One region of the Pseudocitrobacter sp. 2023LY-00077 genome, then DNA from elsewhere that is predicted to be linked to it. Evidence: predicted binding sites of a transcription regulator. Region 1 holds the regulator's gene; the other holds the start of a gene.
What was found. Region 1 encodes LexA, which represses DNA repair genes until DNA is damaged. Its sites were predicted from a motif close to TNCTGTATGTACATACAGNA; they were not measured.
Positions count from the first base shown of each region.

Region 2: a site for LexA is predicted at 1,855-1,874, ahead of dinB (DNA polymerase IV). Genes of this name have one in related genera too.

Region 1 is NZ_JBSPEI010000013.1:112,492-116,377, reverse strand. Features, by position in the region: gene plsB (glycerol-3-phosphate 1-O-acyltransferase PlsB) at 1-838, opposite strand, end outside; gene ACWWFX_RS17345 (diacylglycerol kinase) at 969-1,337, shown strand; gene lexA (transcriptional repressor LexA) at 1,447-2,055, shown strand; gene dinF (MATE family efflux transporter DinF) at 2,124-3,452, shown strand; gene ACWWFX_RS17330 (CsbD family protein) at 3,590-3,799, shown strand; gene zur (zinc uptake transcriptional repressor Zur) at 3,877-3,886, opposite strand, start outside.
Region 2 is NZ_JBSPEI010000017.1:60,478-64,363, reverse strand. Features, by position in the region: gene pepD (cytosol nonspecific dipeptidase) at 1-297, shown strand, start outside; gene ACWWFX_RS19915 (GNAT family N-acetyltransferase) at 336-779, opposite strand; gene dinB (DNA polymerase IV) at 782-1,837, opposite strand; gene nqrM ((Na+)-NQR maturation NqrM) at 2,015-2,230, opposite strand; gene nqrF (NADH:ubiquinone reductase (Na(+)-transporting) subunit F) at 2,233-3,456, opposite strand; gene nqrE (NADH:ubiquinone reductase (Na(+)-transporting) subunit E) at 3,469-3,886, opposite strand, start outside.

The DNA of each region.
Region 1 (3,886 bases):
GATAGAGACGGTTCCAGGTGAAGCCGAGAATGCGGTCCGTCAGGCGAATCATCTCGTAGGAGAAGTTGGCGGCAATCTCTTCCATCAGCGCGATGGCGTTTTGCTGCGCTTTTTCATGAGAGATTTTTTTGCTGCGCGCTTCATCTTCAACGGCTTTGGCAATCGCACGGGAGGCGAGCAGCTTGTTGAAGAGATCCTGACGCGCTGGCAGACGCGGGCCGACTGCGGCCAGACGCTGGCGAGCGAAGTGCATACGCGCCACGCGCGCCAGTTTTTGCGCGATAATTTTATCGGTACCGTGTTCATCGGCCATGCGGCGCAACGAGACGGACGGCGAGAAACGCACAAAGCTGTCGCGGCCGAGCCAGGAGACGGCGAAGAATTTCTGGATGCCGTTCAGCATGCGCAGCGGCGGGTTCACCTCGCCTTTCTCACGCCCTGGACGACGACCAAACATCACCGACACCGGCACCATCTGCACGTCCAGATTCGGATTGCTGCGATGCAGATCGAGATAGTCGTGGAACAGCTTGATAGACTCTTCTTTCGGCGTGTAATAGGTGAACACGCGCGGGCCGCCATGGATAAACACATAGCGGGGCAGTAAGGTGCCGTCGATCTCCAGCGGCTCAAGCGGGTCTGGGAGATCGTGCGCCAGGCACTGGGCGCGCAAGGTCAGTAAGTCGGCCTTAGAGTTATAAGGCAGGACGTACATGATCGGGCGCGACGTATCGAGCCCCAATTCCTGGGCAGGCTCTGCCGGAATAGACTTGCTTTTTACCAGTATGCTTAATGGTAAATTCAGTAATTTGTAGTAAATTCGTGGCCAACCGGACATAAACGATGTAAAGCCTCTGGTTAATCATGCAAATGCGCGGCAAGAATATCAGAAAGTCAGCAGGATTTCTGTTCTACCGCCGATAACAGCTACTGTCATTGATGCGTATAACGCTAAAAGGTTCTATTTGATGGCCAATAATACCACTGGACTCACCCGAATTATCAAAGCGGCTGGTTATTCCTGGAAAGGTTTTCGCGCGGCGTGGGTAAACGAAGCCGCGTTCCGCCAGGAAGGGGTCGCCTCGGTTGTGGCCATTATCATCGCTTGCTGGCTGGACGTTGACGCCATTACCCGCGTCTTGCTGATAAGCTCCGTCCTTCTGGTGATGATAGTGGAAATTCTCAATAGTGCGCTGGAAGCGGTAGTTGACCGCATTGGTTCTGAATATCACGAACTCTCCGGGCGGGCGAAAGATATGGGTTCTGCGGCGGTATTGCTGGCGATTTTCGTCGCGGTGATGACCTGGGGCGTGCTGCTGTGGTCGCATTTCCACTGAGGCTCGCATAATCTGCGAAAACTCCTGTATTTTGTGTGTTTTGCGGTTCCAAAATAGCCGTTAACTGTATATACTCACAGCATAACTGTATATACACCCAGGGGGCGGAATGAAAGCGTTAACGACCAGGCAGCAAGAGGTGTTTGATCTCATCCGGGATCACATCAGCCAAACGGGCATGCCGCCAACGCGTGCGGAAATTGCTCAGCGCCTGGGGTTCCGTTCCCCGAATGCGGCGGAAGAGCATCTGAAAGCACTGGCGCGTAAAGGCGTCATTGAAATTGTTTCTGGCGCCTCGCGCGGCATTCGTCTGCTGGTGGAAGAAGAAACCGGCCTGCCGCTGATTGGCCGCGTTGCCGCCGGTGAGCCGCTGCTGGCACAGCAGCACATTGAAGGTCACTATCAGGTCGATCCTTCACTGTTCAAACCAAACGCTGACTTCCTGCTGCGGGTTAGCGGCATGTCGATGAAAGATATCGGCATTATGGACGGCGACCTGCTCGCGGTGCACAAAACCCAGGACGTGCGTAACGGTCAGGTGGTTGTTGCGCGTATCGACGAAGAAGTGACGGTAAAACGCCTGAAAAAACAGGGCAACGTCGTTGAACTGTTGCCGGAAAACAGCGAGTTTTCCCCGATTGTCGTCGATCTTAGCCGTCAGAACTTCTCCATTGAAGGGCTGGCCGTTGGCGTGATCCGCAACGGCGAATGGCTGTAATCCTCTCCCGATAACAACGGCGCATCATGCGCCGTTGTTCGTTCTCTTTTCTGTTCAGGTTCCTAACCATGTCGCTCTTCACGGCTGCCGACAAGGCATTATGGCGTCTCGCCCTCCCCATGATTTTCTCCAATATCACGGTTCCCTTACTGGGGCTGGTGGATACGGCGGTGATTGGTCATCTGGATAGCGCGGTCTATCTCGGCGGCGTGGCGATTGGCGCAACGGCAACCAGCTTCCTGTTTATGCTGCTGCTCTTTTTACGTATGAGTACCACCGGCTTAACTGCGCAGGCCTTCGGCGCGAAAGATCCCCTTCGGCTTGCCCGTGCGCTGGTGCAACCGCTGCTGCTGGCGCTGGGGGCAGGGTTACTTATCGTACTGTTCAAAGGTCCGCTGATTAATCTGGCACTCACCGTTGTCGGCGGCAGCGATACGGTGCTGGAGCAGGCGCGGCGCTTCCTTGAAATTCGCTGGTTAAGCGCGCCCGCCTCGCTGGCCAACCTGGTGTTGCTGGGCTGGTTGCTCGGCGTTCAGTACGCGCGTGCACCGGTAATTTTGCTGATCGTCGGCAACGTCCTGAACATCGTTCTCGATCTGTGGCTGGTGATGGGCCTGCATATGAACGTGCAGGGGGCGGCGCTGGCGACGGTGATTGCCGAATATGCCACGATGTTCATTGGCCTGCTGATGGCGCGTAAGGTGCTGGTGCTACGCGGTATTACATCTGAAATGCTGAAGACGGCCTGGCGCGGAAATATGCGCAGCCTGCTGGCGCTCAATCGCGACATTATGCTGCGCTCGTTACTGCTTCAGCTCTGCTTTGGCGCATTAACCGTATTTGGCGCGCGGCTGGGCAGCGATGTGGTGGCGGTCAATGCGGTACTGATGACCATGCTCACCTTCACCGCCTACGCGCTGGATGGCTTTGCCTATGCCGTGGAAGCGCACTCCGGGCAGGCTTATGGCGCGCGTGATGATAGCCAGTTACAGCAGGTCTGGCGCGCGGCCTGCCGACAGGCAGGCATTGTGGCGCTGGCGTTTGCGCTGGTGTACGCCCTGGCAGGCAGGCATATCGTGGCAATGTTGACGTCACTGCCGTCGTTGCAGCAGCTTGCCGATCGCTATGTGCTCTGGCAGGCAGTCTTGCCGGTAATCGGTGTCTGGTGTTATCTGCTGGATGGCATGTTTATTGGTGCGACACGGGGTGCGGAAATGCGTAACAGTATGGCCGTGGCTGCCGCCGGGTTCGCCTTAACGCTGCTGACGGTGCCGGTATTAGGCAACCATGGTTTATGGCTGGCACTGGCGGTATTCCTTGCGCTGCGTGGCCTGTCGCTGGCGGTTATCTGGCGTCGTCACTGGCAAAAAGGCACCTGGTTTTCGCCGCAGACATAACGGCGTGGATGGTTAAAGATTCTGAATAGTGAATCGTCGGCGATATCCTCATCTACACTTATTATCACGTTCAGCAGAAATGAACGCCGAAGGACGAAGTGATATCTCATCCATGATCGAATGATAAGGAGCTGATGATGAACAAAGACGAACTCAGCGGTAACTGGAAACAGTTCAAAGGTAAAGCGAAAGAGAAATGGGGCAAACTGACCGACGATGACATGACCGTTATCGAAGGTAAACGCGATCAGCTGGTCGGTAAAATCCAGGAACGTTATGGATATGCCAAAGATCAGGCTGAGAAAGAAGTCAGCGATTGGGAAACCCGTAACGATTACCGTTGGTAATCTCGCTGATGCGTAACGCTTAACTCCCCTCAATAAGCGTTTCTACCCGCTGGTACAAGGATGTGCCAACCCTCGAATTACCGTGCC
Region 2 (3,886 bases), on a different contig from region 1:
GCGAAAACCGAAGCCAAAGGCAGCTACCCTGGCTGGCAGCCGGACGCAAACTCTCCGGTGATGCATCTGGTACGCGAAACCTATCAGCGTCTGTTCAACAAGACGCCGAACATTCAGGTTATCCACGCAGGTCTGGAGTGCGGTCTGTTCAAAAAACCGTATCCGGAAATGGACATGGTCTCCATCGGGCCAACCATTACGGGCCCGCACTCCCCGGATGAGCAGGTTCATATCGAAAGCGTGGGCCACTACTGGACGCTGCTGACTGAACTGCTGAAAGCGATTCCGGCGAAGTAATATCCGTTAAGCCGGGCGGCAATCACTGCCCGGCTTTTTTATACCTCTCGCGCCATCAGGTAATTAATAAACCACTCTCCCCGCGCCTCAACATTTTGCTCGCGCACCAGCACAAATCCCTGACCTTCAAAGAACGGTTTTGCCGTAATGCTCGCCGCAACGGTCACTTTTCCCGGTAGCATTTTCGCCAGCAATGCTCGTAACAGCGCCCCGGCAATCCCTTGCCGCGCGTAATCTGGCGAGACAAAAAGCAGGTCGATGTAATGCCCAGCGGCGGTGATAAAACCGACAACCTTGCCGTCAACCTCTGCTACCAGCACCACGGAAGAGGCTAATTTCTGCCGCCACTGCACATCATCCACCTGACCCCAGGCGGCAATTTGCGCGGGGGAATAGTGCTGACTGGCGGTTTCGTGGACCGCGCGCAGGAAAATCTGGCTCAGTTGCGGCAGTTCATGCGGCTGCCAGGGGCGAATGTTCATGATTAAAGTCCTAACACCAGTTGTCTTTCAAGTTGTGGATCAAGCAGCGTAACGTGCAGCCCCACCAGCCGGACACCGCGCCCGGCACGGCGTTCGTGCCAGGTTTTGTAGGCGGTGGCGATCAGGTCTTCTTTGTTCAGACGCGGCCAGACGTGTTCCTGAGTCGTGAGCTGGAAGTCATTAAATTTGAGTTTCACGCCCTGGCGGGCAATCAGCAGGTCGGGTTTGACCTTCGCCAGCCGTCGCTCCAGCTCCGGGTAGAGACGTTCGATAATCGCTTCACACGCTGACCAGTCGTGAATATCTTCCGCCAGCGTGCGTTCCACGCCGATCGATTTTCGCAGCCGTTCGTTATTGATGGCGCGCTCATCAATGCCCTGGCTGCGTTCCCATAATATGCGGCCAAATTTACCAAAGCGTTTCAACAGCATGGCGAGATCGCTTTTCTGCACGTCTTCGCAGGTTTTCAGCCCCATACTTTCGAGCTTCGCAGCCGAAACTTTGCCGACGCCGGGGATTTTTTCCAGCGGCAATGTTTTCAGGAACGCGGGAACGTCGGCGGGTGTGAGAACAAACTGGCCGTTGGGTTTGTTGAGATCGGAGGCGATTTTGGCGAGAAACTTTACCGGGGCGATGCCTGCGGAAGCCGTGAGATGCAATTCGTTGAAGATAGTCTGCCGAATTTCCTGCGCAATAAGCGTGGCAGAACCATGGCAGTGCACGCTGTCGCTGACGTCGAGATAGGCTTCATCCAGCGACAAGGGTTCAATCAGCGAGGTGTAGCGAGAGAAGATTTCACGGATGTGCTCAGAGGCTTCTTTGTAGGCGTCAAAACGGCCTGGTAAAAGCGTGAGGTGCGGGCAAAGCTTAAGCGCCATGCCGGTGGGCATTGCGCTACGTACGCCGAATTTCCGCGCCGGGTAGTTGGCGGTGCTGATGACGCCGCGTCGTTCACGGCTGCCGCCAATGGCGATGGGGATGTCGCGCAGCGCAGGATTATCGCGCATCTCTACCGCTGCGAAGAAGCAGTCCATATCGACGTGGATAATTTTGCGCATACATAGCCCCCGGATGTTACTGGACAAGTATACAGTATAATTAGAGGGCGTGAGAAGAGAGAAAACAGTCTGCATTGCCGGATGACGGCTACGCCTGATCCGGCCTACTGCTCGAGTGATAGGTAGGCCCGGTAAGCGAAGCGCCACCGGGCATTAATGTACGCAGCTTGCGAGGGTTTACAAAATCCTCTTCTGCTGTTGCAACGCTTCGCGCGCCATGCGCTTTTTGCGCGCATCACAGGGCTCCGGGCAGTCGCAGACTTTCTCCAGCCCCAGCGAGGTAATCCCGCCGCAGCTGCCCTGGATACTTTTACGCTTAATGATGTACCCCAGCGACATGCCGAGGATCACCAGCGCAAAAATCGCAAATGTCGCCAGAAATACCGTGAGCATCATCAGCCTCCAAAATCATCGAGCATGATGTTTTCATCTTCCACGCCCAGGTCTTTGAGCATTTTGATGACCGCCGCGTTCATCATCGGCGGCCCGCACATATAGAACTCACAATCTTCCGGGGCCGGATGGTCACGCAGGTAGTTTTCATACAGAACATTATGGATAAAGCCCGTGTAACCCGTCCAGTTGTCTTCCGGCAGCGCGTCCGATAGCGCGATGTGGAAGGTGAAGTTCGGGTTGTCACGCGCCAGCTGTTCGAATTCGTCCTGATAGAACATTTCGCGCAGCGAACGTGCACCGTACCAGAAGCTGATTTTCCGCTTGCTGTGCAGGCGTTTAAGCTGGTCAAAAATGTGCGAGCGCATCGGTGCCATCCCCGCGCCGCCACCGATAAAGACCATTTCGGCGTCCGTGTCTTTGGCAAAGAACTCGCCAAACGGCCCGGAAATCGTCACTTTATCGCCCGCTTTCAGCGACCAGATGTAAGAGGACATAATCCCCGGTGGCGCATCCGGCACGCTCGGCGGCGGCGTGGCAATACGCACGTTGAGCATGATGATGCCCTTCTCTTCCGGATAGTTCGCCATGGAGTAGGCGCGCACCGTCGGTTCTTTAACCTCGGAAACGTAACGGAAAAGATTGAATTTATCCCAGTCGGAACGGTACTCATCAGGCACGTCAAAATCGGCGTACGCAACCTTATGCGATGGACATTCAATCTGAATATAGCCCCCCGCGCGGAACGGTACGACCTCGCCTTCCGGGATCGCCAGCTTCAGCTCTTTGATAAACGTCGCTTTGTTATCATTTGAGATAACCTCGCATTCCCATTTTTTGACGCCAAAGATCTCTTCCGGCAGTTCAATTTTCATGTCCTGCTTCACCGCCACCTGACACGCCAGACGGCAGCCCTCTTTGGCTTCGCGTTTGGTGATATGCGCCAGTTCGGTCGGCAGGATGTCACCGCCACCTTCTTTAATTTTCACGCGGCACTGGCCGCAGGAACCGCCGCCACCGCAGGCGGAAGAGACGAAAATCCCGTTGCTGGAGAGCGTATTCAGCAGCTTGTCGCCCGCCGGCGTGCGGATCTGTCGGTCGGCTTCGTTGTTGATTTCAATCACCACATCGCCCGAATTCACCAGTTTCGATTTGGCAAACAGGATCAGCACCGACAGCGCCAGTACGATGAGGGTGAACATGGCCACGCCAAGTATAATTTCCATTTTCTTCGCCCCTTATAGCTGCACGCCGGAGAACGACATAAAGCCAAGCGCCATCAAACCGGTGGTGATAAAGGTGATCCCTAAGCCCTGTAGCCCCGCAGGCACGTTTGAGTATTTCATTTTTTCGCGAAGACCAGCCATGGCGACAATCGCCAGCATCCAGCCGATGCCGGAGCCAAAACCGTAGACGATGGATTCGCCAAAGTTATAGTCGCGCTGAACCATAAACGACACGCCGCCGAAGATGGCGCAGTTCACGGTGATAAGCGGCAGGAAGATCCCCAACGCGGTATACAGCGCCGGGAAGTATTTATCGAGGATCATCTCGAGGATTTGCACCAGCGCGGCTATCACGCCGATAAAGGTGATAAAACTCAGGAAGCTGAGATCCACACCGTCCATCAACGCGCCGTCGCGCAGCACCAGGTTG